2 regions of the Micromonospora sp. WMMD714 genome follow, and region 2 is predicted to be linked to the other one. Evidence: predicted binding sites of a transcription regulator. Region 2 holds the regulator's gene; the other holds the start of a gene.
What was found. The regulator HrcA, encoded in region 2, represses chaperone genes, less so after heat shock. The targets are predictions, from matches to a motif close to GGTTNGCACNCTCNNNNNGAGNGTGCNAACC.
Positions count from the first base shown of each region.

Region 1 (15,288 bases), 2.4 Mb from region 2:
CTCGTTCGCCCCGCCGCCGAACAAGGGTATGTACCTGATCGCCGACGTCACCGCCACGGTGACCAAGGGCACGGCATCGATCAATCCGTTCTACTTCCAGTGGGTGGCCGACGACGGCACCACGGTCAACGGGCTGGCCGGCGCGCTGTCCGGCTGCGGCGGCGACATGCTCGACTCGGGCAGCGGCATGCGGGCCGGCAGCAAGCGGTCCGGCGCGGTGGTCTTCGACGTGGCCGACAAGTCGGGCGCGGTCGAATACCAGCACAAGTTCGAGGCGGCCGGTTCCTGGAAGCCCTGACCTCCCAGGTCCCGTGCCGGGCCGGCTCCCCGGTGGGAGCCGGCCCGGTCCCGTCACCGCCCCTGCCCGGTTCCGTCACCGCCCCGGTCCCGCCCGGTCCCGTCACCGCCCGGCCCGGCCTGTGGCGGAGGCGGCGGCACCCGGTCCGGTCCCGCCCGGTCCGTGGGGGGCCGGGATCGCTGCCGCGTCTTGAAACGGGTCCGGTGCGGGCGGATGCTGATGGCATCGACCTTCACCGATCGACTTGGAGGTGGGAGATGCGCCGTCTCTCGCTCGCTGCCCTGACCCTGGCCGTCGCCCTACTGCCGGCGACCCCGGCCGTCGCGTACGCCGGTGCCACCGACCCGGTGGCCGTGCCGCCCGGGTCCACCGGACCGGCCGCGGCAACCGCTCTACAGGACGTGCGGACCGTCGGTACCACCTGGGGTCCGGATCCGACGACCGGCCGGCTGACCCTCACCGTCGACGACACCGTCCACCCCGAGCAGGTACGCGCGCTACGCGTCACCGCCGCACGGGCCGGGGCGGACCTGCGCCACGAGCCCGGTCGGCTGCGCCTCCTCATCGCCGGCGGGCAGGCCGTCTACGGCGGTGGTGCCCGCTGCTCGCTGGGCGCGAACGTGCGCAGCGGCACCACCTCCTACTTCCTCACCGCCGGGCACTGCACCGCCGCCGCGACGACCTGGTACGCCGACGCCGGTCAGACCACCGCGCTGGGCACCCGCGTCGCCAGCAGTTTCCCCACCAACGACTACGGCCTGGTCCGCTACACCGGGCGGGTCGACCGGCCGAGCGCCGTCTACACCTACCCCGGCCTGCTCACCATCAAGGGTGTGGGCACTGCGTACGTCGGCCAGGCGGTCTGCCGCAGCGGTTCCACCACCGGCGTCCGGTGTGGCACCGTGACCGCTCTCAACCAGACGGTCAACTGGGCCGAGGGCAGCGTGTCCGGACTGATCCGCACCAACATCTGCGCCGAGCCCGGCGACAGCGGCGGTCCGCTCTACGTCGCCGCGACCGGGATGATCATCGGCATCCTCTCCGGGGGCAGCGGCAACTGCACCAGCGGCGGCACCACCTTCTACCAGCCGATCGCCGAGGCGCTCGCCGCCTACGGCGTCACCATCCCCTGAACCGGCCGCCCGGCCCGGCCGAGCCGAGGGCCGGGGCCGGGCGGGCCGGGCGGGCCGGGCGGGCCGGGGCGGGGCGGGGCGGGGCGGGGCGGGCGACCTACTCCCCGCCGGTCCCGGTGATCAAGAGGTTTGAGGCAAGCTAGAGATCAAAGACGACTCAAACCTCTTGATCGCCGGAACGAGCATGCGGGCGGGGGTGAGCACGCCGGGGTGAGCATGCGGGCGGGGGTGAGCGCGCGGGGGGAGCACCCGGGCGGGGGTGAGTGAGCCGGCCCCAGGAGGCATCGGATCGGTGTCGTCGGAGGTCGGTGGGTCAGCGCCGCGAGAGGCGGACGTGGTACCGAATCTGGTCGGCGGGCTCCCGCCGGTAGTGCACCTCCTGGATCTGCCGGTCGTTGCCGTACACGGCGACGGACGCCAGCTCACCCAGGTGGTCCAGAGGTCCCCGGTGACCCTTCGACTCCAGCACGTCGGCGATGCCGCCCAGGTAGTTGGTGGCGTCCGACGGTGGCTCGGCCGGGCTCTCCAGCACGACGTCCAGCGCGAGCGGCCCGTCCGGGAAGAGCGGTCCCGGCCCCTCGCCGAGGGCCTTCCGCGCAGCGTGGAGCAGGGCCAGCACCCGGTCGGCGTAGCAGTGACCAGCAGCGAACATCGACTTGGCCTCGTTCTTGGCCGGCGGCAGTCCCTGCACCCAGAAGCTGATCTCCGTCATCGCTCCACTCTCTGCCCTCGTCGGCGGCGACACAGGTGCGGCGGCCCGCCGGAAACGGCACGACCCTGCTGCGGTACTTCGCTGACGCACCAGAGCGAAAAAGGCCGCCTCCGTGTCACGGAGACGGCCTTTGCACTGGGTGGAGCTGAGGGGACTCGAACCCCTGACCCCCTCGATGCGAACGAGGTGCGCTACCAGACTGCGCCACAGCCCCTCTGCCGGCAGACCGGCTCCGGTCCCACCCGGCTTTCACCGGGCGGGCCGGCAGCAAGACTAACAGCCCACCCACCCCCCGGGCGAATCACCCCTCCCACCACCCGGGCCACCTGCTCCGCCGCGCCGGCGGGCCGAAGATGCGGCATCTGATCGCCCCGACAGCACAACTTCGACCCAAGAAAGTCGATCACGCCGCCCCGGCGAGGCGGGCATGTGCCGCCCCGGCGAGGCGGGCATGCGCCGGCCAAACTAGGCGGGCATGCGCCGGCCAAACTAGGCGGGCATGCCGCCCCGGCGAGGCAGACACGCCGCCCAAGCGAGTCGATCACGCCGCCCGGGGCGAGGCGGGCATGCCGCCCCGGCGAGGCAGACACGCCGCCCAAGCGAGGCGATCACGCCGCCTGGGCGACGCGGGCATGCGCCGGCCAAGCGAAGCGGACACGCAGCCCGGCCGAGGCGAGGCAGGACAGGCGGGGGTCAGCGGGGGTCGCGGCCGGACTGGTACGGGCGTCCGCGCAGGCCACCGGAGCGGCGGTACGACACCGAGGCGCCCCCGCTGGCCGCCGCCGGCAGGTCGGTCGGCCGATCGAGACCCATCGCGGTACGGCGTACCGCCTCGCGTTGTGCGGCCAGTCGGCGCTGCGCCTCCCGACGGGCCGCCGCCCGGCGGGCCTGCTCGCGGCGCACCTCGGCCTGCCGGGCGGCCAGCCAGGCCTCCTCCCGGGCCCGGATCCGCCGCCGCCGACGCTCGGCCAACGCCCGCCGCCGCAGGTGTACGACGTACACGACGAGCAGGGCGGCGGTGACCGAGAAGCTGATCCAGAACCCGGGGCTGACCAGGATCACGCCGACCAGCTCGACGAAGTTGAGCAGCAGCAGCGCGGCGAGCACCCGGCGTCGCCGGTAGACGACCGGGGTGTGGTGCCGCTCACGGGGCGGCCGGCGACGGGCCTGCCGGGGGGCGGGCGGCACGGCGCGCAGGCGACCCGAGCGTCGGCCGGCGGGCGGGGCGGCTCGACGGGCCGGGGCCGGCGGCGCGGAGACCGGTGCGGTGAGGTTCCCGGTGGCGGCGTCCTCGGCCAGGGTGACCACGAGCGCCCGGGGCTGGTTGACCGGTCGCCGGCCGGGGACAGTACGACGCCGCCGGCGGCGCTGGAGCACCCGCGCCGTCGACTGCGCCCGCTCCGCCACCAGCCGCTCGGTGGCGTCGTACCGACGGACCAGCGCCGGCGCGAGGGCGAGCAGACCGGCGGCGGCGAGGACGGCGAGGAGCACCGAGGTCGGCACCCTCACCCCTCCCGTCACCGAATTTCGGGACAACCACCGAACATCAGCAAGATCTTTCCCGAAAGATCACTCTCGACGCAGATCCTGCGGTCGGGCGGTGCTTGCCGCAGCTTGCAGTTACTTGAGGTTACGGGCCACCGACCGGGATACCGGCACGCCGCGCCGATCCCGCCCGGGGGGACGGCTCACCCGACGTCGTGGCGCAGCCGGTGCCAGCGGGCCAGCAGACCGCCGTCGGCCGCCGCCTCCTCACTGGTCATCGCGTATCCGATGTGGTCCCGCCAGGCCCCGTCGATGTGCATGTAGCGCACGTGGTACGCCTCCTCGCGGAAGCCCAGCTTCTCCACCACCCGCCGGGACGGCTTGTTCTCCGGCCGGATGTTCACTTCCACCCGGTGCAGGCCCCCCGGGCCGAACGCGTGGTCGACGGCGAGCGCCATCGCGGTGGGGATCACCCCGCGCCCGGCCGCCCGGGAGTCCACCCAGTAGCCGACGTAGCCGGAGCAGAACGCCCGCCGGACGATGCTGCCCACGTTGAGGTGCCCGACCAGCCGTTCCTGCCCGCCCTCGCGCAGACAGACCGCGAACGGCATTCCCTCGCCGGTCCGCGCGGAACGCCGCTGGTCGGCGTGCACGTACCGGAACGCCGCCGTTGAGTTGGCCTCGTTCCAGCTACCGGGCAGGTGCGACTCCCACGGCGACAGCCACGCCTGGTTCGCCCGCCGTACCTCCGACCAGGCGACGGCGTCGGAACGTCGGTACGGCCGCAGCACCACCGGACCGTCCATCAGCACCACCGGCCACCCCGGCGCCCGCCCGAACCAGCTCACCGCGCCGACCTCCCGTCCACGGCCGGGACGCCGACCGCCCCGAACCGGCTCACCGCCGCCGGTCCAGCAGCAGCACGTCCACCGTGGAGCCGGCGGCGGCGGTGGTCACCCGCTCACCGAGCACCATCAGGCCGTTCGCCTCGGCCAGCCCGGAGAGGGTGTACGGCCCACCGCTGAGCGGCTGCACCGTGTAGCCCCCGCCGCGCCGCTCGGCCACGTGCGCGGGCCGGAACTCGCGCAGCCCGCCGGGCGACGAGATGGTCTCCAACAGGTGCGCCCGTACGCTCGGCCGGAACACCGGCTCCGCGCCGGCCAGCAGCTGGATCGCCGGCCGGGCCAGCACCTCGAAGCCGATCAGCGCCGCACCGGGCTCACCGGGAAGACACACCACCGGCACCTCCTCGGCGCCGACGGTACCGAACCCGAGGGCCGTGCCGGGGTACAGCGCCACGTCGGTGAAGGTCACCGGCCCGGCCCGGCCGCCCTCCCGGCGGGACAGGATCCGCCGAACCATGTCGCCGGGGCCGGTGCCGGTGCCACCGGTGGTGATGATCAGATCGGCCCGCAGGGTCTGGTCCTCCAGCAGCCCGCGCAGCCCCTCCGGGTCGTCGTCGCAGATCCCCACCCGGTACGCCAACGCGCCCACCTCGGCGGCGGCGGCGGTCAACGCGTGCGAGTTGGCGTCCACCACCTGACCGGGCTGGCTGCCCCGCCCCACGTCGACCAGCTCGTCCCCGGTGGCCACGATGACCACCCGGGGGCTGGGCCGCACCACCACGTGCCCGATGCCGGTGGCGGCGAAGACGGCCACCAGCGCCGGCGTGACGTACGTGCCGGCACGGGCGAGGACGGTGCCGGCGGGCAGCTCCTCACCGGCGCGGCGGACGCCGTACCCGCGCTTGGGGATGCGGAAGATCTCCACCGCCGCCATGCCCTGGTCGGTCCACTCCACCGGCACCACCACGTCGGCGGCGATCGGCATCGGCGCACCGGCCGCCACCGAGAAACACGAGCCGGGAGTGAGCCGCACCGGACGCCAGCTCGCCGCGCCGAGGTCACCGACCACGTTGAGCCGTACCGGACGGCCCGGCCCCGGCGAGGGGACCGGGCCGTACCCGACGAGGTCCTCCCAGCGCGCGGCGTACCCGTCCACCGCGGCCTGGTCGAAGGCGGGGAACGAGTGCGGGGCGACGACGTCCGAGGCGAGGACGTTGCCGTAGGCCTGGGTGAGGTCGAGGTCGAGCGGGGGCAGCGCGCGTAACCTGCGCAGCACGCTGCCCAGGTAGTCGGCGAGCGGCGTCAACTCGTTCGCGGCCGCCTCGGCGTCGGCCGTCGAGGTCATGTACCGGAGCCGCCCGCCGCGTCACGTACCCCGTTGAGGATCGCCGCCGTGACGGTCTCGTCGCCGTTGTTGACGAACTCGGTCAGCCAGCTGCGGAACTCGGCCCCGAGGTCCTCCCGCTCGACGGCGATCTGCACGACTGTCTGGAGGTAGCCCAGCGGCATGCCGGTGTCGTAGCGGGTGCCCCGGTAGACGATCGCGTGCACCGGCACCCCCTCGGCGCGCAGCAGCTCCATCGCGTCGGTGAGCTGGATCTCCCCGCCGCTGCCCGGTTCGGTACGCCGGATCGCGTCGAAGATCCGTCCCGGCAGGACGTACCGGCCGAGGACCGCCAGGTTGCTCGGGGCCTCCTCCGGCTGCGGCTTCTCCACCATGCCGGTGACCTTCACGACCTCGCCGAGGTCGGTCAGCTCGGCCTCGGCCGGCTCGACCGAGGCGATCCCGTACCGCTTGGTCTCCGCCGGATCGACCTCGAAGAACGCCAGCACCACACCACCGGTGCGGGCCTGCAGCTCCAACATGGCCGGCAACAGCGGCTCGGACGGCTTGACGAACTCGTCGCCGAGGAGCACCGCGAAGGGCTGGTCGCCCACGTGCGACTCGGCGTACCCGACGGCGTGGCCGAGGCCGAGCTGCTCCGGCTGCCGGCAGGTGTAGATCTCGGCCAGCTCGCTGGGGCGCTTCACCGCGGCCAGCCGTTCGGCGTCCCCCTTGGCCTCCAGCCGGGCCTCCAGGTCGGGACGCCGGTCGAAGTGGTCCACCATCGACGTCTTGCCCCGACCGGTGATCAGCAGCACGTCGCCGATGCCGGCCTGGGCGGCCTCCTCGACGATGTACTGGAGCACCGGTCGATCGATCACCGGCAGCAGCTCCTTGGGCACCGCCTTCGTGGCCGGCAGGAACCGGGTGGCCAGGCCGGCGGCCGGGATCACGGCCTTGACCGCACGGGCACGACCGGTCGCGGCGGTCGTTGAGGGGTTCGCTGAGTGCTCCGACATGCCGCGAGACTATCGGCCACGGCTCTGCCGCGGCGGGTGAGGACCGGAAGACGCGCCGCCCGGCTGCGTCACACCGGGGGTGCCGACGGCGTGCCGACCGGTCGGCTGCTCGGTCCGCGCGCCGTCGGCGGGGGTCCGGTCGGCGGCCGACCGGTCGGAGGGGGGCTGGTCGGCGGCGGACGGACCGGTGGGGGGACCGGCGCGGGGCGGATCGTCGTCCCCGACCGCCGTTCCCGCCGGGACCGCCGTCGGATCGGCCGGCACCTCCCCGCCCGGCACCGGTCGCGGACGCGCGGTCGCCACCCGGTAGCCGTCCCGGCCCGCGCCCTTGGCCGCGTACAACGCCTCGTCGGCGGCGTCCAGCACCTCCGTGCCGGTGCCGGCGTGGTCCGGGTAGACGGCGATGCCGATGGAGACCGACATCGTGATCGTCGTCGGGGTTCCGGTGTGGCCGGCCACCACGACCGGGGTCTCCCGGACCGCCGCGCCCAGCCGCTCGGCGACGGTCGCCGCGCCCCGGGCGTCGGTCTCCGGCAGCAGCACCACGAACTCCTCACCCCCCTGCCGGAAGGCCAGGTCCACCTCGCGGATCTCGCCCCGGACCCGACGGGCGAACTCGGCGAGCACCGCGTCCCCGGCGGCGTGCCCGTAACTGTCGTTGACGATCTTGAAGCGGTCCAGGTCGAGGACCAGGATGCTGAGCATCCGACCGAACCGGTTGGCCCGCTCCACCTCCCGGCGCAACGACTCCCGCAGGTAGCGGTAGTTCCACAGCCCGGTCAGCGGGTCGGTCAGCGACAGCCGCTGCGCCTCCTCGTGCACCCGGACGTTCTCCACCGCCACCGCCGCGTGCCCGGCGAAGGTCCGCAGGGTGGCCAGGTCGTCGTCGTCGAACTCGTCACCCCCGAGCCGGTCGTAGAGGACCAGCACGCCGACCGCCGGATCCCGGCCGGCGGCCTCCCCGGCGGGCGCGGTGAACGGCACCGCCACGTACGTCTCGCACCACGGCTCGCCGGACGGCGTCGGGCCGGGTCGGACCCGCCCGCGTTGCGGCTCGCCGGTGGCGGCGACCGCACCGACCACCCCCGCGCCGACCGGCATCCGCAGCTCCTCCGGATCGGTGCCCGCCGGGCAGCGCCCGGCCAGCCCCTCGACGCACTGCCCGACGAGCATCCCGGCGTCGTCGCGCAGCAGCACCGCCCCGGCCCGCGCCCCGGTCGCCGCGATGGCGCTGTGCAGGATCACCCGCAGGATGCGTTGCAGATCGTGGGTGCTGGCCAGGGTGTCCCCGAGCACCCCGAGATGGCCGCGCAGCTGGTCCCGGCTGCTGGTCAACGCCGCGACGTAGCCGGCGGTCTCCCGGATCATCCGGTTGAACGCGGCGGCGAGCCGGCCGATCTCGTCCCGGCTGCGCACCGGCACCCGGGCGGTCAGGTCGCCCCCGGCCACCCGGTCCACCGCGCCGGCCAGCTCCACCAGCGGCCGGGTGGTCACCCGGGCCAGCCGCCACGCGGTCAGCACGGCCAGCGCGGCGGCCAGCAGCACCGCCCCGAGCAGCACGACCGGCAGGCCCGACGACTGCCCACCGGGCACCGAGAGGACCAGCGGCAGCGGCTGCCCCGGGGCCGGTCCGAGCCGCCGGACGTACCGGCCGTCGGGGGTGGCGGTGACCCGCTCGCCGTCGGCCGTGCCGGCGGCGGCCAGCACCGCCGCGCGTACCCCGTCGGTTTCGGTGGTGTGGGCGATCCGGCCGGGACCGGCGGTGTCGTCGAGGAGGGTGACCGCGACGCCGGTCACGGCGGCCAACCGGGCCACGAACGCCGAGTCGACCAGCTCGGCGGCGGCCACCGCGCCGAGCGGCGTGCCGGCCGGGTCGCGCAGGTCCACCCGGGCGCTGATGGCCCGCACCGGCCCGCCGGTCCGGACGCCCGCGCAGTCCTGCCAGCCGGTGGCGGGTCCACCCGGGGTGGCGTACGTGACGCCACCGGCCCGGTCGGTGACCAGCACCGCGGCGGCCAGCCCCCGGCTGACCACCTGGCCGGCCGCGCCCGCCCGGCCGGCCGGGTCGGGGCGCAGGGCCACCGCGTCGGCGGCGGCCCGCAACTGCTGGCAGAGCGCGTCGATCGAGGTACGTACGGCGGTCGCGGCCAGGCTGAGCCGTTCGGTGGACCGGCTCCGGTCCACCGTCGACAGCGTGGTTCCGACGAAGACCGCACCGAGCACCACCGGGCCGAGCACCACCGTGAGAAAGGCCGCCGTCAACCGCCCGCGTAGCGTCAACGTTCTTCCCCCCGGAAGTTCCAGGCCCGTTCCTGCGATGCTGACACAGAGCGACCGGCCGCACGGCGTTGCGTCAGGAGTGTTGCGTGCCCAATTTCTCCGATCACGCGGATGCCGTCCCGGCGGCCAAACGCGAGACACGCGTCGCGCTGCTCGCCCGCCGCCGGGCGCTCACCGCACCGCAGCGGGTCGCCGCCGCGCGGCACGTCCAGGCCGAGCTGACCGATCTGGTACGCCGTCTGCGGCCGACCACGATGACCGCCTACGTGCCGGTCGGCTCCGAACCGGGCGGCCCCGACCTGCCCGACGTGCTCCGGGCCGCGCTGCCGGCCGGGGCGGACCTGCTGCTGCCGGTGCTCCGCACCGACCTCGACCTGGACTGGGCCCCGTACGCCGGGCCGGGCACCCTGGTCGCCGCCGGCCGGGGCATGCGCGAGCCGGACGGCCCGCGCCGGGGCCGGGCCGCGGTCACCGGGGCCACCCTGGTCGTGGTGCCCGCGCTGGCGGTCGACCGGCGCGGGCTGCGGCTGGGCCGGGGTGGCGGTTCCTACGACCGGGCGCTGGCCCGGGTGCCGGCGGCCGTCCTGACCGTGGCGCTGCTGCACGACGGCGAACTCCTCGCGGCGCTGCCCGCCCAGCCCCACGACCGCCCGGTGGGCGCGGCGCTCACCCCGTCGGACGGCCTGCGCCGGCTGCCCACGGCCGCGCTCTGAAGGCCGGCCGTACCGCCGCTCCGGACGACCACCTCCGCTCCCCCGGACGGCTCAGCCCGGCCGCGTCCCGCCGCACCCGCTCCCCGACGCGTCGGCGTGCCGACGCCTGCCCGGCTCCGCGATGTGCCGGATCACGATCCGGCCCCGTCCGCTGGACGAACCCGGGTCCGATGACGCACCATTGGCACTCGAATACGCCGAGTGCCAACCGGCCGTCCCAGATCCGGAGGAGAACGTGCCCACGTACCAGTACGCCTGCACCGCGTGCGGCCACCAACTCGAGGCGGTGCAGTCGTTCTCGGACGAGCCGCTGACCGAGTGCCCCGCCTGCGAGGGGCGGCTGCGCAAGGTCTTCAACTCGGTCGGTGTCGTGTTCAAGGGCTCCGGCTTCTACCGCACCGACTCCCGGGCCTCGGGCACCGAGGGCAAGAGCAGCGCGGTGAAGTCCGACAGCACCTCCTCCGGTTCCGGCAAGGACTCGTCTGGTTCGTCCCCCGCGACCGGTTCGGGCTCCGGGTCCGGCTCGGGGTCGGGGTCGGGGTCGTCGACCGGCTCCGGATCCGGCTCGGCGGGCTCGACCGGCGGTGGTTCCTCCGGGTCGACCAAGTCGCCGGCGGCCAGCACCTCCTCCTGACCCGGTAGCCACCGAAGACCCCTGCCGCCCCGGGCCGCAGGGGTCTTCGTCGTCTCGGCCGGCCTTAGCAGATCCGGCGGGAGGACGGTGGCCGTCCACAGGTCCGCCCGTCGTCCACCGGCTGTGGACGACGGCTCGTGCCTCGCCCGACGCCCGCCTAGCCTGCTGAGCCGGGGATGCCGGCGGGGCATCCGATGAGCGGCGGAGGTGTGGTCATGGCGGGCGGTGGCACGGATGACGAAGGCTCACTGCGGCCGTTCCGATGGCCGCATCGCCCCGGCGGGGCGACCCTGCTCCGGGCGGTGCTGGTGGCCGCCCTGCTCGGGTCGGCGGTGCTCGTCCTGGACGCCCCGGCCCGCTGCCCCGCCGGCCCGCCACCGCCCACCGTCGGGCTGGCGCTGGCGGCAGGCCCCGCCACCGTCACCGCCCCGGGCGGATGCGTCCCGCCCGGGGCGGACGACGCCACCCGGGCGGGCCGTTCCGACCACCCCCGGACCCCGACAGGTCGGGCCGGGGCCGGCGACGCCGCCGTCCCCGGCGGGGAGGAGGGCGGCCCACCCGACGGCCGGGACACCCAGGTCGCGTTGCCGCTGCCGAGTGGCTTCGTCGGGGTGCCGGTACGGCTGGCCGAACCGGCCGCCCTGGCGGTCCTCCGCCCCGGCGCGCGGGTCGACCTGCTCGTGGTGCCGGCCGGGCGGGCGGCCGGTGAGACCATCCTGCTGGCGGCCGACGCGCTGGTGCTCGACGTGGTGGGCGACGGTGCCGCCGACGGCTCCTCCGCGCTCTATCTGGCGGTCCGGCCCGACCAGGCGCAACGCTCCGTCGGGCAGCCGGAGGGCAGCCGCTTCGGTGTCGTGGTCCGGCAGTGAGCCACCGCCGTGTCCTGGAGCACCGGCAGCACACCGGTGCCCGGGTGCCCACCGCGCCAGCCGGGAGGGGGCGGGTCCTGCCGCTCGTCCCGCCGGTGGCCACCGGCGGCGGTCAGCCCCAGTGCGGAGGACGCTCGGCGAGCAGCCAGTCGTCGTTGCCGCCACGGCGCTCACCCCAGCCGGAGTCGGTGTCGTCGGCGGTCTGTTCGGGCAACACCACGAAATCCTCGCTGAGGTCGACCGTGCGGTCGTCGTCGCCGGGTACGCCCTGCCCGGCCGGGTCCTCGATGATCACAGCCGGTAAGAATACCCGGGCCACCGGACCGGCCGCCCCTACGGTGACCTGACGTGTCGACCCAGCAACGGCCGGCCCCGGCGTCAGGAGACCACGATCCGTAGCCGCGCTCGGCCGGTCCCCGGGGTGGGCCGCCCTGGACCCGGCGGCCCGCACCGCCCCGAAGATCGCCCTGTGACCGGCTGACGGCCCGCCACGTTGGTAGCGTCGGACGGCGTGACGACGCCCAGCGGTGCCAGCCCCGAGGACGAGTACTGGCGACGCCCGCCCGCGCGGCAACCCGCCGAGACCGAGCCGACGATCCCGGCCGGTCGCACGAACGCCGCCGGCCCACCGGTCCCGACCACCGCCGTCGGCAGTTCGCGGAGCACTGACGATCCGCCTGGAGCGCCGGTGGACTCCCCGACCGGAGCCGGGGCCGGCAGCCGAACCGATGCCGGGACCGACACGCCGGCCGGTGTCCAGCCCGGCACCGGCACCGGAGCCGAGACCGAGGCCTGGACCGTCACCGGGGCCGGCAGCGCGACCGCGACCGGAGCCGGAGCCGACGGTGGGGCCGGGACCGGGGCCGGAGCCGACGGTAGGGCTGGCACCTGGGCCGGGACCGACGGTGGGGCCGGGGCGGCGAGCGGTGCCGGGGACGCCGCCGGCCCGGCGGGTGGAGCCGGCCCGGGGTGGCCGACGGCGGGGGTCTACACCGGACCACCGCCGACCACGCCACCGCCACCGGGCTGGCGTCCCCCGGTGCACCTGGAGGCGACCCCCGCACGCAGCCTGGCCTGGCAGGACATGGAGGCGATGGATGTCGCGGAGCAGCAGGCGCAGCGGGTCACCTGGAGCGTCGGCGCGGTGGTCGGCGTCGTGCTGCTGGTACTGCTCTGCCTGCTCTGTTCCCGGGCGTTGTTCTGACCACGGCCGGCCGGGCACCCCCGCCCGTCAGGCGGGGGTGCCCGGCCGGCCGTGGTGACTCCGCCAGTCGCGGTGACCGGTCAGAACGTGTTGGTCCACACCGAGGCGGCGCCGCTGTCCCCGGTGAGGTAGACGGAGATGCAGGAGAGCACCGACAGCACCACGACGACCCCGGTCAGCACCCAGGTCGCCCAGGCGGGCAGCTTCGGGGTACGCACCCGGTCGCTGGTCACCGCCAGCAGCAGCAACGCCGCCACGGCCAGGGCGAGGGTCCACCAGAGCAGGATGTCACCGAGTTCGGAATGCTCCTGGATCTTGGCAAGCAGCTCCGGCGAGTAGCCCTTCGCCTTCAGCGCCGCCTGGAACTCCTCGCCCGTCTCGGTCGCCACCCAGGCCAGGACCGGGGTGACGACGGCCAGGATGGCCACCGCCCAGTCGAGGCGGGGACGCCAGCGTGGCACCAGCCCGTAGGCACTGGCCAGCAGGGCGAGCAACGGCACGAAGACCACCACGGCATGGACCACCAGAACGTGGGATGGCAGACCATTGAACTCTTTGAACACCGACACCTCCGGCAGTGGACGCGGTTGCGGCAGACAGCGTACGACGAGTGCATGGTCGTCGCGTCCCCCATCCGCGTACACGCTGTGGCGGACGGTCCGGTTCACCGGTCGCCGACCGCGGTCGGGTGCGGCGACCGGTCACGCGACCACCCGACGCCGGGCGGCACGACGCCGGGCGTGGCACTGTTGACGGGTGGACAACGACGATCTCGGTCTCTTCGGTCCCGGTTCGATCACCTGGAAGGTGCACGACGAACCGGTCCTGATCGTCGCCGGCCTGCGCTCCCTCTACCTCCAGGCGCTGCACCCCCGGGCGATGGCCGGGGTGGCCCAGAACAGCAACTACCGGTCGGACGCCTGGGGGCGGTTGGTCCGCACCGGCACGTACATCGACACGGTGAACTACGGCACCACCGCCGAGGCCGAGACGGCCGGTCGGCGGTTGCGTGCCCTGCACGCCCGGCTGCGCGCCACCGACCCGTTCACCGGGGAGCCGTTCCGGATCGACGATCCGGACCTGCTGCGCTGGGTGCACGTCACCGAGGTCGAGTCGTTCGTCGGCACCGCACGTCGGGCCGGCCTGTCGCTGACCGACGCCGAGGTGGACGGCTACTACGCCGAGCAGCGGCGGGCCGCCGCGCTGGTGGGTCTGGATCCGGCCGACGTGCCGGGCAGCGCCGCCGAGGTGGCCGACTACTACCGGACGGTCCGGCCCGAGCTGCGCATGACGAAGGCGGCGGCGGAGACCGCGCTGTTCCTGACCGCCCCGCCGATCCCGTGGAAGCTCAGCCGGCCCGCCCGGCTGGGGCTGAGCCTGGGGCCACCGCGCTGGGCGTACTTCGGGGTGGCCGGGACGGCGCTCGGGCTGCTGCCGCCGTGGGCGCTGCGGTTGTACGGCGGGCTGGGACTGCCCACCACCGCGCTCACCGCCGACCTGAGCGTCCGGACGCTGCGGCTGGCCCTGGCGGCGCTGCCCCGCACCTGGCGGGAGAGCCCGATCCGGCAGGCGGCGAAGGACCGCGTCGTCCGCAGTGTTGCCGCCTGACAGCCACGCCGAGGCGGTCGACACCGGACCACGCGACGACCCCCGACCGGGGCGGCCGGCCGGCGGCTCAGTCGGCCGGGCGGGCGGCGGGGCGGTCAGCCGACGGGGCGACGGGACGGTCGATCGCCGACCACGGCTCCCGGCCCGGCATCTGCGCGCCGACCGGGCAGGTACGCCGGTAGTCGCACCAGCCACAGCGGGGACCGGCCACGGCGGGGAACGCCTCGTCCGGGTCGGACCCGTCGGTCACCGCCCGCTCGGCGGCCATGATGTCCCGGGCGGTGTCCTCGGCCCGGGTGAGTTGGCGGGCCAGCGACTCGGCGGTGTGGTCGTGCCCCGCGACGGTGCCGGTCGGCAGGTGGTGCAGCTCCACCCGGCGGCACGGCCGACGGAAGGTCCGTTCGGCGGCGTACGCGTAGAGGGCGAGCGCCTGCGACCCGCGCGCGTCGTCGGCGTCGGACCCGCTGCGGCCGGTCTTGTAGTCGACGATGACCAGTTCGGGGCCGTCCGGACCGGGGCGGGAGTCGATCCGGTCGGCCCGCCCGTTGAAGGCCAGCACAGCGGTCTTGACGGCGACCACCCGCTCCACGCCCAGCGGGTCGTCGCCGGGGTCGAGGGTGGCGACGTACCCCTCCAGCCAGCCCAACGCCCGCTGGTACGCCGCACGCTCCTGCTCGTCGTCGCGGTAGCCGTCGCGGACCCAGGTGCCCTTGAGCAGCGCGGGCAGCGCCTCGGGACGACGACGTTCGACGGGCAGCGCATACCAGTTCTTCAGGGCGGTGTGCACGCTGGAGCCGAGGGAGTTGTGTGCCCACGGCGGCCCCTTCGGCGGGGCGGGCCGGTCGAGGTAGGCGTACCGGTAGCGGCGGGGGCAGTCGGTGTACGCGCCGAGTTTGCTGGGTGTGCAGGTGAAGAGCCGTTCGGGCATGCCGGCGAAGCCGAGCTGTTCGGGTTGGCCGGAGCGGGGCCGGGGCGTACCGGCGGAGGAGGCTCGTCGCACCCTGCGATCCTGCCAGCCCGGTACGACAGCCCCGCAGCGGCCCGACGGCAGCCCCACCGGCACCGGCATGACGGCAGCGACGGCAGCCCCGCACCGGCCCGACGGCGGGTCAGGCCGTGTTCACGTACTGGGTGACGAAGGCGGCCACCGCGTCGGCGATGAGC
Region 1 is NZ_CP120744.1:2,519,357-2,534,644, reverse strand. It holds gene O7625_RS11380 (DUF4352 domain-containing protein) at 1-298, shown strand, start outside; gene O7625_RS11375 (S1 family peptidase) at 556-1,431, shown strand; gene O7625_RS11370 (hypothetical protein) at 1,745-2,143, opposite strand; tRNA gene O7625_RS11365 (tRNA-Ala) at 2,284-2,357, opposite strand; gene O7625_RS11360 (hypothetical protein) at 2,837-3,652, opposite strand; gene O7625_RS11355 (GNAT family protein) at 3,832-4,434, opposite strand; gene glp (gephyrin-like molybdotransferase Glp) at 4,526-5,818, opposite strand; gene O7625_RS11345 (UTP--glucose-1-phosphate uridylyltransferase) at 5,815-6,816, opposite strand; gene O7625_RS11340 (diguanylate cyclase) at 6,826-9,096, opposite strand; gene O7625_RS11335 (5-formyltetrahydrofolate cyclo-ligase) at 9,183-9,809, shown strand; gene O7625_RS11330 (FmdB family zinc ribbon protein) at 10,045-10,443, shown strand; gene O7625_RS11325 (flagellar biosynthesis protein FlgA) at 10,659-11,312, shown strand; gene O7625_RS11320 (hypothetical protein) at 11,425-11,604, opposite strand; gene O7625_RS30260 (hypothetical protein) at 11,824-12,516, shown strand; gene O7625_RS11310 (DUF2231 domain-containing protein) at 12,597-13,079, opposite strand; gene O7625_RS11305 (oxygenase MpaB family protein) at 13,273-14,124, shown strand; gene O7625_RS11300 (PD-(D/E)XK nuclease family protein) at 14,192-15,052, opposite strand; gene O7625_RS11295 (MarC family protein) at 15,234-15,288, opposite strand, start outside.
Region 1: O7625_RS11330 (FmdB family zinc ribbon protein) is a predicted target of HrcA. The motif match lies at 9,989-10,019, and genes of this name have one in related genera.

Region 2 (15,288 bases):
TTCCCCGCCCAGCGGCCCCGCCCAGTCGCCCGCCCGCCCGACCCATCTCCCCGCCCCGCCCGCCCGACCCATCTCCCCGCCCCGCCTGCCCGGTCCACCCGCTCGGCCCACCTGCCCGGCCCGCGGGGCCGTCAGACCCGGAAGTCGTACCGGTCGAAGGTCTCCTGACGGCGGGTGAAGCGGTAGGTCGCCCAGTGCATCCCGACCACCGTCCCGTCGGCGTCCCGGGTGAGCCGCAGCAGCTCCCCGGTCTCCCGCCCGGAGACGGTCCGGAACACGTCCGCCGAGCCGGGCACCGGCGCGAAGACCGCCGGCGGCCTGCCCGCCGGGTCGTCCGCTCCCCGGGCCCGCAACGCCCCGTCGTGCCAGGAGAAGACGTACTCGAAGCCCTCGCCCCACCACCGGCCGAGCAACCCGCGCAACGGTCCGGGCGCACCCGGACCGGGACGCCACGGAACGATGTCCGCCGGATCGTGCTCGGCGGCGGCGGCCAGCAGCCGGTGCGGCAGCTCCAACGCCTCGGCGGCGGTGCCCGAGGAGGCGAGCACCGCACAGCCCATCGCCCCCGCCGTACCGTCACCGCCCCGCCGGCCGTAGACCCCGGCCAGGAAGCCGGGCATCGCCCCGTCGTGCCCCACGTGCACCACCCGCTCCGGGTACGGGACCAGGATCAGTCCCAGCCCGAAGCCCGCCGACCAGGCGGTCTCGTCGGTGGTGGTCACCGGCCAGCGCATCTCGTCCAGGGTGGTCGGGGCGAGCACCGCCCCGGTCGGGTCCAGCGCCGCCGGGTCGGCCAGGAACGCCGCCCACCGGGCCATGTCCGTGGCGGTGCTCCACAGCTGGGCGGCCGGGCCGACCGCACCGAAGTCGGTCGGCGGCTCCGGATGCGCCTCGTCGGAGTACGCGTCGACCAGGAATCCGGTCGCCGCCGACGGCCCCGGGTCGACCGAGGTGTCGGCCAGCCCCAGCGGGGTGAGCACCCGCTCGGCCAGCACCTCGGCCCAGGTCCCGCCGCACAGCACGCCGACCAGCCGGCCGAGCAGCGCCATCCCCAGGTTGGAGTAGTGGTAGCGGCGGCCGGCGGGCAGCACCCGCTCGACCCGGGCCAGGTCGGCGACCAGCTCGTCCAGCTGCGGCGCACGCAGGGTGTCCCAGACGTCGCCGTACGGCTCGCGTTGCAGCCCGGCGGTGTGCGACAGCAGCCGGCGTACCGTCAGCTCGCCGTGCGCCGGCAGCTCCAGGTGCCGGCCCAGCGGATCGTCCAGGTCGAGCAGGCCGGCGTCCCGGCACTGCATCACCAGCACCGACGTGAAGGTCTTGGTGACCGAGCCGATCCGGAACCGGGTCGCCGGGCCGAGCGCGGCGTCGGTGCCGGTCCCGCCCACCTGGTACGCCCAGAGTGGACGGTCGGCCCGGTGCAACGCCACCGCCAGGGCGGGCACCCTGGCCTGCGCCTGGACCCGCTGCACCATCCGCACCATCCGCTGGTGCACGCCCGGCCCGGCGACGTCCACTCCCGCCCCGGCGGTCACCCCGGATTCCGGGCCACCGGCCGTCACCTGCCCCGACCCTCGACCGTCACGTCCCCCGCCCGACCGGTCGTCACGCCCCCCGGCCCACCGGCCGCCCCGTGCCCCCACCCGGCGGGCGTCACGTGCCCCCACCCGGCGGGCGTCCCGTGCCCGCGCCCACCGACCCGCAGAGATCCCCGCGCGGCGGGGGTCACGCCAGGTCCCGGGCCAGCATCGGGCCGAGGGGGGCACCGCCGAGCAGGTGGGCGTGCACGTGGAAGACCTCCTGGCCGCCGTACGGGCCGGTGTTGAACATCAGTCGGAAGCCGTCGCCGGTCAGTCCCTCGTCCTCGGCCACCGCAGCGGCCGTGGCCAGCACCTCGCCGGCCAGCCCCGGGTCGCCCTGGGCGAGCGTCACCACGTCGACGTAGTGCTCCTTGGGGATGATCAACACGTGCACCGGCGCCTTCGGGCCGATGTCGCGGAAGGCGAGGGTGGTGCCGGTCTCCCGGACGATGGTGGCCGGAATCTCCCCGGCGACAATGCGGCAGAACAGACAGTCGTCTCCCATCCACCCAGTCTAGGTACCACCCCCACTCCCCCCACTCCCCCACCCACACCCCTCCTCTCCCACCCACCCCATCCCCCTCGCCCTCCCTCGCCCTCCCTCCCCATCCCCGGCCCGGCCCGCCCTCCCCGGCCCGCCCCGCCCTCCCCGGTGATCAAGAGGTTTACGTCAACCTCAAGCCCTCAGGACGACCCAAACCTCTTGATCACCGGGGCTACCTCGCGGCAGTCGGCGTTGATGGTTGGTGATCAAGAGATTTGGGGCGGGGTGGGCGTGGTGGGGTGGCTTAAACCTCTTGATCACCGGGGAGGGCGGGGCCGGGCGGGGAGCCGGGCCAGGCGGGAGGAGCCGGGCCAGGCGGGAGGAGCCGGGCCAGGCGGGAGGAGCCGGGGCCGGGCCGGGAGATGGGGCCGGGCTGGGAGACGAGGCGAGGCCGGGCGGGGAGGAGCTGGGGGCGGGTGGGGTTACCAGCGGGAGAGGCGGGTGGCGAGGACGCTGAGGGCCGCTACGCCGGCGGTGGAGGTGCGCAGCACGGTCGGACCTAGGCGTACCGAACGGGCACCGGCCTCGGTGAAGGTGGCCAGTTCGGTCGGGGCGACGCCGCCTTCCGGGCCGACCACCAGGACGATCTCGCCGGTGGCCGGCAACTCGACCGTGGTGAGACGTTCGTCGGCCTCTTCGTGCAGCACGAACGCCGCTGCCGCCCCGGCGACCCGTCGGGCCACCACGGTGGTCGACTCGTCCGGTGCCCCGGCGATCACCGGCAGCCGTGCCCGACGGGCCTGCTTGGTCGCCTCCCGCGCCGTCGCCACCCACTTCGCCCGAGCCCGTACGCCCCGGTCGCCGCGCCACTGCACCACCGAGCGGGACGCCGACCAGGGCACGATCTCGTCCACCCCCACCTCGGTCATCGCCTGTACCGCCAGCTCGCCCCGGTCGCCCTTGGCGATGCCCTGTACCACGACCAGCCGGGGGACGTCCGCGTCGACGTACCCCCGGGAGGTGACGGTGAGGTCGAGGGTGCCCCGGCCGACGGCGGTGACCACGGCGGCCGCGGTGCCGCCCCGACCGTCGGCGAGCAGCAGTTCCTCGCCGACGTGTACCCGCTGCACGGTGGCGGCGTGATGCCCCTCGGGGCCGTCCAGGATGAACTGGTCGGCGGTGGGCAGCGACTCGACCAGGAACAGTGACGCGGACACGACGGTCAGGCTAACCGGCCGGGGCGCACCCGGGTCGACCCGGCTCCCGGCCGGGCAGACGTGCCAGGCGCCTGCCCCGACCAGGACCGGCAAGGCTCGGCCGGGCACACCCGAATCCGGACCGGGCGCGCACGGCCGGGGCACGCACGAACCGGGCAGACGTGACCGGGGCGCACCCGGACCGGACAGGCACGGCCGGGGCGCACCCGGACCCGGCACGCACAGCCGGGCGCACCCCGACCGGACCGACGTGACCGGGGCACACCCGAACCGGACAGGCGTGACCGGGGCGAAACCGGAGCGGTCAGGCGTGGCCGTTGAAGGCGTCGCGCATCCGGGAGAAGAAGCCGCCCTGCTTGCTCAGCTCGGCGACCTCCTCGCCCCGGGTCTTGGCGAAGTCCCGCAGCATCTTCTCCTGGTCGGCGTCGAGCTTGGTGGGGGTCCGCACGTCGAGGTGGACGTAGAGGTCACCCCGGCCGGTGCCGCGCAGGTGCGGTACGCCCCGGGCGCGCAGCCGCAGCGTGCTGCCGGGCTGGGTGCCGGCCTTGACGTCGACGGTCTCCTCGCTGTCCAGCGTCTTGATGGTGAGCCGGGTGCCCAGCGCGGCGGCGGTCATCGGGACGGTGACCCGGCAGTGCAGGTCGTCGCCCTTGCGGGAGTAGACGTCGTGCGGGCGCTCGTGGATCTCGACGTAGAGGTCACCGGCGGTGCCGCCGCCCGGGCCGACCTCGCCCTGCTGGGCCAGCCGGATCCGCATGCCGTCCTCGACCCCGGCCGGGATCTTGACGGTCAGCGAGCGGCGGGTCCGCACCCGGCCGTCGCCGGCGCAGGTGGGGCAGGGGTGCGGGATGGTGGTGCCGTAGCCCTGGCAGACGGTGCACGGCCGGGCCGAGACGACCTGGCCGAGGAAGGTGCGCTGCACCGACTGCACCTCGCCCCGGCCACCGCACGCCTCGCAGGTCGCCAGGTGGGTGCCGGCCGCGGTGCCCGCCCCGGAGCAGGTGGTGCAGAGCACGGCGGTGTCGACGGTGATCGGGGCCTCGACACCGAAGGCGGTCTCGTGCAGGTCCAGTTCCAGCCGCAGGATCGCGTCGGCACCCGGCCGGGTACGCGGGCGCGGACCCCGCGCGCCACCCGCCGCGCCGCCGAAGAAGGCGTCCATGATGTCCTGGAAGCCGACGAACGGTCCCGCCCCGCCGGGGCCACCGGGGCCGCCCGCGCCCCCGCCGCCCGGGGCGAGCGGGTCGCCGCCCAGGTCGACGATCTGCCGCTTCCGGTCGTCCGAGAGGACCTCGTACGCGGCGTTGATGTCCTTGAACTTCTCCTGTGCCTCCGGGTCCGGATTGACGTCCGGGTGGAACTGCCGCGCCAGCTTGCGGTAGGCGCGCTTGATCTCGTCGTCGGAGGCTTCCCGGCTCACCCCGAGAATGCCGTAGTAGTCCCTGGCCACTGCGTTCCGTGTCCTCATGTTCGTCTCGCGTTGCGCCGGTCGGCGGCCGGAGCCGGCCGTCGGCCCTGACTGGTCAGTTCTGGGCCAGCAGCTCGCCCACGTAGCGTGCCACGGCACGCACCGTGGCGATGGTGCCGGGGTAGTCCATCCGGGTCGGGCCGAGCACGCCCAGCCCGCCGACGATGGTGCTGCCCGGGCCGTACCCGGTGCTGACCACCGAGGCGGCGCGGAGGTTGTCCACCTCGTTCTCGTCGCCGATCAGTACCCGGGTGGTGCTCGGTTCCGCCTCGCCGATCAGCTTGAGCAGCACGACCTCCTCTTCGAGCGCCTCCAGGATGGGTCGCAGCGAGCCCTGGAAGTCGAGCAGGCCACCCCGGGTGAGGTTGGCGGTGCCGGCCAGCGCGAGCCGCTCCTCGGTGCGCTCCACCAGGGTTTCCAGCAGCACGGTGGAGAGGGTGGTCATCGCGCCGCGCAGGTGCGGCGCGCTCTCGTCGACCAGTGCCTGCACCAGCGGCGGAGTGTCGGACAACCGACTCCCGACCAGTTTTTCGTTGACCAGCCGGCGCAGGTCGGTGACGTCGTCGGCGGGAACCGGTGCGGGCAGCTCGACCAGCCGCTGCTCGACCCGCCCGGTGTCGGCGATCATGACCAGCATCAGCCGGGTGGTGGAGATCGGCACCAGTTCCAGGTGGCGCACCGACGACCGGGCCAGCGACGGGTACTGCACCACGGCGACCTGCCGGGTGAGCTGCGCCAGCAGGCGTACGGTGCGGTGCACCACGTCGTCCAGGTCGACCGCGCCGACCAGGAAGCGCTCGATGGCCCGGCGCTCGGCCGGGCTGAGCGGCTTGACCCGGGAGAGCCGGTCGACGAAGAGGCGGTAGCCGCGGTCGGTGGGCACCCGGCCCGCGCTGGTGTGCGGCTGCCGGATGTAGCCCTCCTCCTCCAGCACCGCCATGTCGTTGCGGACGGTCGCCGGGGAGACCCCGAGCTGGTGCCGCTCGACCAGCGTCTTGCTGCCGACAGGCTCCTGCGTGGCGACGTAGTCCTCGACGATCGCCCGCAACACGGCCAGCTTGCGGTCGTCGAGACCCATCTCCCACCTCCTGGTGCACGTCGACCGGGGCAGCCGCTGCCCCGGCAACCGCTCTGGCACTCGACTGTAGCGAGTGCCAGTCTACGTCGGCAGTACCGCCGCCGCGATGATCAACGACGGACCGTCGGTCCGGCCGGCTCCGGCGGGCGGCCGGACCGGTCGCTGACCGAACGTCGAGGCCAACGTCACCAGTGTCGCTCTGGTGCGCCCTTGCCGGCAGCCCCTACCGTGACGGCATGACTGAACCACCTCGCCCGCCCGGCGCGGGGGACGGCTTCCCGCCGGACCCGACCGCTGGCCAGGGCTCGCCATACGAGCCGCCCACCGCACCACTGTCCGGTGCCCCGGGGTCGGGCGGCTATCCCCCACCCGGGGGGTATCCCCCACCCCCCGGTGACCAGCCGCCGTCGGGCGGCTACGGCCCGCCGGGTGGCTACCCGCCGGCGGGTGGCGGATATCCGACCGCCGGCACGTACGGCGCACCGACCGGCGGGTACGCCAACAGCGAGGACAAGACCTGGGCGCTGGTCGCGCACTTCGGCGGGGCCGCCGGTGCGCTGATCAGCTTCGGCCCGCTCGGCTTCGTCGCCCCGCTGATCGCCTACCTGGTACGCGGGCAGCAGTCGCCCGCCGTCCGGGCGCAGGCGCTGGCCGCGCTGAACTTCCAGATCCTCTGGTCGATCATCGCGTTCGTGCTGCTCTTCGTGAGCTGGTGCCTGCTCTTCCTGCCCAGCATCGCGGTCGTGGTGATCCAGATCCTGTTCGGGATCATCGCCGGCATGAAGGCGAACGAGGGTCAGGCCTACCGCTACCCGATGTCCGCCAACTTCATCAAGTGAGCCCCGGCCGGCCGCTCCCCCGGCCGGCCGGGTACCGCCTGCGCGCCGGCCCCTGCCGCAGGCCGGTGGTGCGGGTCGACGGGTGGTCGTCTCGACGGGTCGGCCCGGTGTCGCCGCCGGCCGGTCCGGTGGCGCGCTCAGGGCAGCAGGTCACGGACCACCGCGTCGGCCAGCAGCCGGCCACGCAGGGTGAGCACCGCCCGCCCCCGCGGGTAGGCCACCGGGTCCAGCAGCCCGGCGGCGAGCGCCCGGTCGGCACCGGCCCGGCCCGCGTCGTCCAGCGCGGCCAACGGCAGCCCGGACGCGAGCCGCAGCCGCAGCATCACGTCCTCCGTGTGCATCTCGTCCGGGGTGAGCACCTCGCGGGCCAGGCCGGGTGAGTGGCCGGCGGCGAGCCGCTGCGCGTACGTCGTGGGGTGCTTGACGTTCCACCAGCGCACCCCGCCGACGTGGCTGTGCGCCCCGGGGCCGAGGCCCCACCAGTCGGCGCCGGTCCAGTAGAGCAGGTTGTGCCGGCACCGGGCCGCCTCGGTGCGCGCCCAGTTGGACACCTCGTACCAGGAGAAACCGGCGGCGTCGAGGGCGGCCTCCGCGGCCAGGTAGCGGTCCGCCGCCACGTCGTCGGAGGGGTACGGCAGCTCACCGCGCCGCATCCGGGCGGCCAGCCGGGTGCCGTCCTCCACGATCAGGGCGTACGCGCTGACGTGGTCGGCCCCGGCGGCGACCACCTGGTCGAGCGAGGCGGCGAAGTCCTCGGCGCACTCCCCCGGCGTACCGTAGATCAGATCCAGGTTGACGTGGTCGAACCCGGCGTCGCGGGCCTCCCGGGCGGCCTCGACGGCCCGGCCCGGGCGGTGGGTGCGGTCGAGGACCGCCAGCACTCCGGCGGCGGCGGACTGCATGCCCAGCGAGATCCGGGTGTAGCCGGCGGCCCGCAGGGTCTTCAGCGACCCGGGGGTGACCGACTCGGGGTTGGCCTCGGTGGTCACCTCGGCGTCGGCGGCCAGCCCCCAGGTGCGGTCGATGCCGTCGAGCAGCCGGGCCAGGTCGTCGGCGGGCAGCAGGGTCGGGGTGCCACCGCCGACGAAGACCGTGTCGACCCGGGGCGGTGGGGTGTCGCCGAGCACCCGGGCGGCGAGCGCCAGCTCGGCCAGCACCGTGTCGGCGTACGACTCCCGGCTGACGCCCCCGCCCAGCTCGGCGGCGGTGTAGGTGTTGAAGTCGCAGTAGCCGCAGCGGCTGGCGCAGAACGGCACGTGCAGGTAGACGCCGAAACCGCGCTCACCGACGGCCCGCAGCGCGGTGCCGGGCAGCGCGCCGTCGACGGGAACGGTCTCACCATCTGGAAGGACGCCGGGCATGGCCACTAGTGTGCCCGGCATGACCTCTCCCGACCGACTCGTGCGGGTCGCCACGGCCCGTGGGGTGACCACGCTCACCCTGGACAGCCCGCACAACCGCAACGCGCTGTCCACCGCGCTGATGACCGAGCTGCTGGCCGGGATCGCCACGGCGGTCGCCGACGACGCGGTCCGGATGGTCGTGCTGGACCACACCGGCCCGGTCTTCTGCTCCGGGGCCGACCTGAAGGAGACGGCGGCCGCGTACGCCAGCGGGTCGGTGCCGGCCGGGATGCTCGGTGACGTGCTGGTGGCCCTCCGGGAGTGCCCGAAGCCGGTGCTGGCGCGGGTGGCCGGGCCGGCACGGGCCGGCGGGCTGGGCCTGATCGCGGCGGCCGACCTGGCGGTCTGCGCGCGGGAGGCGACGTTCGCCTTCACCGAGGTGCGGATCGGGGTGATCCCGGCGGTGATCTCGGCGACCGTGCTGCCCCGGCTGCACCCCCGGGCCGCCGCCGAGCTGTACCTGACCGGCGACACCTTCGACGGCCGACGGGCCGCCGAGGTGGGCCTGGTGACCGCCGCCGTGCCGGCCGACGAGCTGGACGCGGCGGTGGCCCGGTACTGCGCCTCGCTGGTGCGGGGAGCGCCGGGGGCGCTGGCGGGGACGAAGGAGCTGCTGCGCCGGCCGGCCGCCACCGACCTGCGCGCGGAGGTCGCCGAGCTGTCCGCCCGCTCCACCGGTTACTTCCTGTCGGACGAGGGCCGGGAGGGGGTGGCGGCGTTCCGGGAGAAGCGGGACGCGGCCTGGGTGCCCCGGGATTGACCTGGTTTCTTCCGATTCCGCGCGGGAACGTGAACCGGTCGACCGACCCGGGAGCGCGACTCGGCGACGTACGCTAGGCGAACGCCGAAACAGGAGGTGCGGGTGCGGACGCGGACATTCGTGGCAGCCGGTGTCGTGGTGGCGTTGTTCGCCATCGTCGGAGGCTGGGGAGTCCGACAGCTCGACGGGGAGCTGCGGCTTCCTCTCGCGGGCCGTAGCTGCACCGTCCAGGCCGACGGCACCGTCCGGTTGGACGCCGAGCAGATGGCCAACGCGGCCACCATCGCCGCGATCGGCATGCAGCGGCAGATGCCCGAGCAGGCCGTGGTGGTCGCCCTGGCCACCGCGTACCAGGAGTCGGGGCTGCGTAACCTCGCCCACGGTGACCGGGACTCGCTCGGCCTGTTCCAGCAGCGCCCCAGCCAGGGCTGGGGCACCCCGGACCAGATCCGCGACGAACGGTACGCGGCGAAGCGGTTCTACCAGGCGTTGAAGAAGGTCCGTGGCTGGGAGCGGATGGAGGTCACCGACGCCGCCCAGGCGGTGCAGCGGTCGGCGTACCCGAAGGCGTACCAGAAGTGGGCGGACGAGTCCCAGGTGCTGGCCCGGGCCCTGCTCGGCGAGGCGACCGGCGCGGTGGCCTGCACGGTCGGGCGTACCCCGGTGATGCGCGGGCAGGAGGCGGCGGCCGAGCTGACCCGCGGCCTCACCCTGGACTGGGGGTTGCCCGACGCCGGTGTGGTGGCCGAGCTGACCGACGTGACGGTGCCCGCGACGGACGCCCGCGACGGCTGGCGGTACGCGCACTGGCTGGTCTCGCACGCCCCCGACCACGGGGTGAAGCGGGTCCGCTTCGACGGCCTGGAGTGGAGCGCCGACAACGGCCGGTGGGCGAAGGTGTCCGACGACCGGCCCACCGGCGCCCGGGTGCTGGCCGAGGTCTTCGCCGACCCGGCCTGAAACCGGCGGCGTTCCTGAAGCCGGCGGTTTTCCTGAACCCAGCGGCGGGCCTGAACCCGGTGGCGGGCCTGAGCCCGGTGGCGGGCCGGTGCGGTGGGGTCAGCCGGGGGCCGTCAACCGGCGGCGGACCTTGTCCATCGTCGGCCCGGGCAGCTCGTCGGCGGTGAGCAGCCGGGGCAGCAGCTCCGGCTCCAGGCTCATCGCCCGGAACACCTCGCCGACGGTCACCCCGTGCGCCGGGCGGTCCACCACCTCGACCGGATCCCCGGCGGTGACCACGCCCGCCCGCAGCACCCGCAGGTACGCCCCCGGTCTGGCCCCGACGGTGAACCGCCTGATCAGGTCGGGCACCCCCCAGAAGCCGGCGAAGGTGGTGCACGGGGTACGCGGCTTGGTCACCTGGAGCAGCGTCGACCCGACCGCCCAGCGTTCACCGATCACCGCGTCGGTCACGTCCACCGCCCAGGTGGTCAGGTTCTCCCCGAACCCGCCGGGGCGGACGTCGCGGCCCAGCTCGGCCGCCCACCACCGCGCGTCCTCCTGCGCGTAGGCGTAGACCGCCTGGTCGGGGCCGCCGTGGTGGGCACGCTCGCCGATGAAGTCACCGGCCACGCCGTCGGCGCGCACCGACACCGGGCCGTCGACCGGCCGCTTGTCGATGCCGCTGCGCCCGCTCGCGGCGCCCGCCCACCGCGCCTCGGTCACCACGCCGATATTCACCGCCGCCACCCTGCCCGTCATGATCTCAGCCTACGACCCCCGGCGGTCCGCCGCCGTGCGCCTCAGCCCTCGACGGCGCCAGCCACCAGGCCGGTGGCCACCTCAGCCCTTGACGGCGCCGGCCACCAGGCCGGTCGCCATCAGCCCTTGACGGCGCCGGCCACCAGGCCGGTGACCATCCGCCGCTGGACCAGCAGGAAGAAGACGATCACCGGCAGGGTGAACAGGGTGGAGGCCGCCATCACCGAACCCCAGGCGGTGTCGTCCCGGCCGAAGAAGAACGTCATCGCCACCGGGAGGGTGTACCGGCTCTGGTCGTTGACGAAGGTCAGCGCGAAGATCAGCTCGTTCCAGGCGGTGATGAAGGAAAAGATGCTGGTCGCCACCAGCCCGGGCGCGACCAGCGGGAAGAGGACCTTCCGGAAGATCTGTGACCGGCTCGCCCCGTCGATCGCGGCGGCCTCCTCCAGCTCCTTCGGCACCGCCGCGACGAAACCGCGCAGCATCCACACCGCGAACGGCAGCGAGAAGCCCAGGTAGGTCAGGACCAGGCTGGGCAGGGTGTTGTAGAGGCCGAGCCGCTGGATCATCAGGAACAGCGGGATGACCAGCGCCTCCAGCGGGATCATCTGGACCACCAGCAGCATGATCAGGAAGCTGGTCCGCAGCCGGAACCGGAACCGGGCCACCGCCGTCGCGGCCAGCAGCGCGACCAGGCCGCTGAGCAGGACGGTGCTCACCGCCACCAGCACGCTGTTGCCGAAGAAGTCGGCGAAGGTCACGCCGGGGATCAGGTTGCCGGTGAGGATCTCCCGGTAGTGCTCCAGGGTGGGGTGCGCCGGCACCGGCCGGGGGGTGGCCGAGAAGATCTCCCGGTTCGGCTTCAGCGAGGTGGCGACCATCCAGTAGACCGGGAACGCGGCGAACAGCGCCACCAGCAGGCCGGCGCCGTTGAGGGCGACCTTCTTCACGACCCGTCCTCCTTCTTCACGACCCGTCCTCCTGCCTGAGCACCATCCGGACGTACAGGCCGGTCACCAGCAGCAGGATCAGCGTGAGGACGACCGCAATGGCCGAACCCACGCCGTACCTGGGCGGCGGCGAGAACGCCTCGGCGTACGAGTAGAGGGAGAGCATGAACGTCGGCCGGTCCTGGGTGCCGCCGGCCAGCACGAACTGCTGGGTGAAGACCTTGAAGTCCCAGATCGTGGAGAGCACCACGAGGATGCCGAAGACCGGCCGCAGCAACGGGAAGGTGATCTTCCAGAACACCGTCCACGGCCCGGCCCCGTCGACCCGGGCCGCCTCGTGCAGCTCGTCCGGCACGCTCTTGAGCCCGGCGAGCACGCTCACCGCGATGAACGGGAAGGAGTGCCAGACCACCACCAGGGTGAGGATCGCGAAGAACAGCAGCGGCGCGTTGAACCAGCCGTAGCCGGACCAGTCGGTGCGCCCGAAGATCGCCTGCGACAGCCCGTCGGGCAGGGCGTTGAACGCCCAGGTGACCAGGCCGGAGGTGTCATCGAAGATCCACTTCCAGACGATCGTGCCGGTCAGCGCCGGGGTGGCCCAGGCCAGCATCACGCAACTGGCCACGAAGGTGGCCATCCGGCGGCCGAGCCGGTGCAGCAGCAACCCGACCAGGGTGCCCAGCACCATCGTCAGCAGCACGTTCGCCGCCGCGAAGAGCACCGTGTTGCGCAGCACCGTACGGAAGAACGGGTCACCGAGGATCTGGGCGTAGTTGGCCCACCCCACGAACGGCCACTCCCGGTCGCCGCGCAACTGCCGGACGTTGTCCAGCTTGAAGAACGACATCGCCACCACCTGGCCGAGCGGCCACAGCAGCAGCACCCCGACCACCACCAGGCAGGGCAGCAGGAGCAGGTACGGCAGGCGGTCCACCCGGGGCCGCCGCCGCGCGGGGGTCTCCCGCGCGGCGTCCGTCCGGCTGCGCTCGGTCAGGGTGCTCACTTGGCGTTGAGGATGCTTTCCATCTCGGCGGCGGCGTCGGCGGTGGCCCGCTCGACCGACTTCTGCCCCTTGATCACCGAGCTGTTCATCGCCTGGGTGACCGTCTTCGTCCGACTGACCTCCACCCACTTCGGGGTCAGCGGGGTCACCCGGGTGCGCTGCATCGTGCTGGCGAACGCCGCCATCAGCTTGTCGTCGGCGTAGCCCCCGCCCCGTACCAGGTCGGCATAGACCGGGAAGAATCCCAGGCTGCTGGCGAAGGTCTGGGCGTTCTTCTTGTTCAGCAGCACGGTCAGGTAGTCCCAGGCCAGATCCTGCCGCTTGCTGTCCCGCCAGAGGGCGAGGTCGGAGCCACCGGCGAAGGCCGGGGCCGGCTCGCCGTCCGGGCCGGGGATCGGGAACGTGCCCCAGACCTTCTCGATCTCGGGGTTGTCCTTCTTGATCGCACCGGCCTGCCAGCTACCGGCGAAGGCCATCGCCGCCTTGCCGGTGGCGAACTGGGTCCGCGCGTCGATCTCGTTCCAGCCGGCGGCGGCGGGCGGGGCGACCTTGTGCACGGTCACCAGGTCGGTCCAGAACTTCACCGCCCGCTGCGCCTGCGGGCTGGTGTAACCGGACTTCCAGGTGCCGCCCTGGTCGGTGGCGATCTCGCCGCCGGCACCCCAGAGGAAGGAGTAGAACGGCAGCTCGGAGTTGCCGGGCAGGGCGATGCCGTAGGTGCCGGGCTTCTTGGCCTGCACCGCCTTGGCGACCGAGACCAGCTCGTCCCAGGTCTTCGGCGGCTGCACGCCGGCCTCGGCGAACCAGTCGGTGCGGTAGTAGACGGCGCGCACCCCGGCGTACCAGGGGACGCCGTACTGCTTGCCGTCGAGCTGGGCGTTGCGTACCAGGTCCGGCAGGACGTCCTTGCCCTCGGCCCAGCTGCCGAAGCGGCCGGAGACGTCGGCGAGCGCCTCCTGGGCCGCCCAGCCCTGGGTCTCGGTGTTGCCCAGCTCGGTGACGTCCGGGCCGTCGCCGCCGGCGAGCGCCGCCTGGAACTTCTTCGGCGCTTCCAACCAGGGGACGTACTGGACCACCACGTCGGTGTCGGGGTGCCGCTGCCGGAACTCGGTCTCCACGCCGTCGAGGAACGACGTCTGGGCGGCGCTGCCCTCGCCCATCATCCAGACCGTCAGCTTGCTGTCGTCGGCGGCCTCGTCGTCGCCGGAACCACCGCAACCGGCGAGCACCATCGCGGCCGAGGCCACGACGGCGGTGACCGGAGCCAGCCGTTTCCACCTGTTCACGCCACTTCTCCCTCGCACCGTCCGGCACTAACCTTCTCAGCCGCACCCTAGTAGGAAAATTTCCTTTACGACAGGGGGTGGTGCCCGTCCGGCTACGGACCGTTGCCGGCCGCCGCTGACGCCCGCCGGGAGCGTCCGGCGAGGCGACGGTATCGCAGCCGGGGGTCGCTCAGGCAGCCCTGCCAGAGCCGGTCGGGTCCGAACAGGACCGGACGCGGACGAGCGGATGCCCGCCCCCGAACCGGGGGCGGGCATCCGCTGGGTGGTACGTGGCGGCCGGTCAGCGACCGGCGGGCGGGTCAGCGGTGGCTGACACCCCGACGCCGGCCCACGCCGGCCACCAGGGCCACCGCGATGGCGGCGAGGACGACCTGCACCAGCAGCTCGGCCCAGTCGATCCCGGCGGTGACGGTCGCGATGCCCATCGCCCGCGCCAGCACGGTGCCCAGCAGCGCGGCGCCCACGCCGATCAGCAGGTGCATCCAGATCGGCATGTTCTGCCGACCCGGCACGACCAGGCGGCCCAGCGCGCCGACGATGAGGCCGACGACGAGCGCGGTGATGATGCCCCAGACGGTGAACTCCACGACCGTCCTCCTTCTCTCGATATGTCATTCGGTGAGTTGTTGGTGCTGTGGTGATCGTTAGGTTCCCGAAGCGGAGAATTTCCAAACCGGCTCGGATAACGATCCGGTCGAGATCCTCGACCGCCGCCGGCACCGGGCACGGACGCGAGCGGGCGCCCGACCCCGAGGGGTGCGGGCGCCCGCTGAGCGGATGCGGTACGACTGGTCAGCGGTGGCTGACGCCGCGGCGGCGACCCACGCCGGCCACCAGGGCCACGGCGATGGCGGCGAGGACGACCTGCACCAGCAGCTCGGTCCAGTCGATGCCGGCGGTCTCCGTGGCGATGCCCATCGCCCGGGCCAGCACGGTGCCCAGCAGGGCGGCGCCCACGCCGATCAGCATGTGCAGCCAGATCGGCATGTTCTGGCGGCCCGGCACGACCAGACGGCCCAGAGCGCCGACGATGAGACCAACAACGAGCGCGGTGATGATGCCCCAGACGGTGAACTCCACGGTCGCCCTCCTCCTGAAGATTGAGTCACACGGTATGTGTGGTTCCTGTCGTGACAGCTAGGTTCCCGACCCGCCGGAAAACCAAACCGACTCAGCACCACCCATGTCGCCGCACATCGATCCGACACCGCTGCGTCGGTTCGCCGCACGTTGATGTCCGCGCAGCTCAGAAGGCGCACACCGGCCCGCGCGCAGCGCCACGGCGGGCAGCGAAATTCATCCGTACGACGCCGGGCACGTGTGTGCCGACGGCCGGCTGCTACTTCTTGCCGGCCGGCTTGGCGTCGCCGGAGTCCGAGGAGAGCGCGGCGATGAAGGCCTCCTGGGGCACCTCCACCCGGCCCACCATCTTCATCCGCTTCTTGCCCTCCTTCTGCTTCTCCAGCAGCTTGCGCTTACGGCTGATGTCACCGCCGTAGCACTTGGCGAGCACGTCCTTGCG
Region 2 is NZ_CP120744.1:79,806-95,093, forward strand. It holds gene O7625_RS00360 (serine hydrolase domain-containing protein) at 132-1,481, opposite strand; gene O7625_RS00365 (histidine triad nucleotide-binding protein) at 1,723-2,082, opposite strand; gene O7625_RS00370 (16S rRNA (uracil(1498)-N(3))-methyltransferase) at 2,544-3,278, opposite strand; gene dnaJ (molecular chaperone DnaJ) at 3,583-4,728, opposite strand; gene hrcA (heat-inducible transcriptional repressor HrcA) at 4,802-5,824, opposite strand; gene O7625_RS00385 (DUF4870 domain-containing protein) at 6,061-6,663, shown strand; gene hemW (radical SAM family heme chaperone HemW) at 6,801-8,024, opposite strand; gene O7625_RS00395 (enoyl-CoA hydratase-related protein) at 8,044-8,826, shown strand; gene O7625_RS00400 (hypothetical protein) at 8,923-9,786, shown strand; gene O7625_RS00405 (MOSC domain-containing protein) at 9,886-10,527, opposite strand; gene O7625_RS00410 (carbohydrate ABC transporter permease) at 10,647-11,477, opposite strand; gene O7625_RS00415 (sugar ABC transporter permease) at 11,494-12,480, opposite strand; gene O7625_RS00420 (sugar ABC transporter substrate-binding protein) at 12,477-13,766, opposite strand; gene O7625_RS00425 (transglycosylase) at 14,066-14,353, opposite strand; gene O7625_RS00430 (GlsB/YeaQ/YmgE family stress response membrane protein) at 14,559-14,846, opposite strand; gene lepA (translation elongation factor 4) at 15,106-15,288, opposite strand, start outside.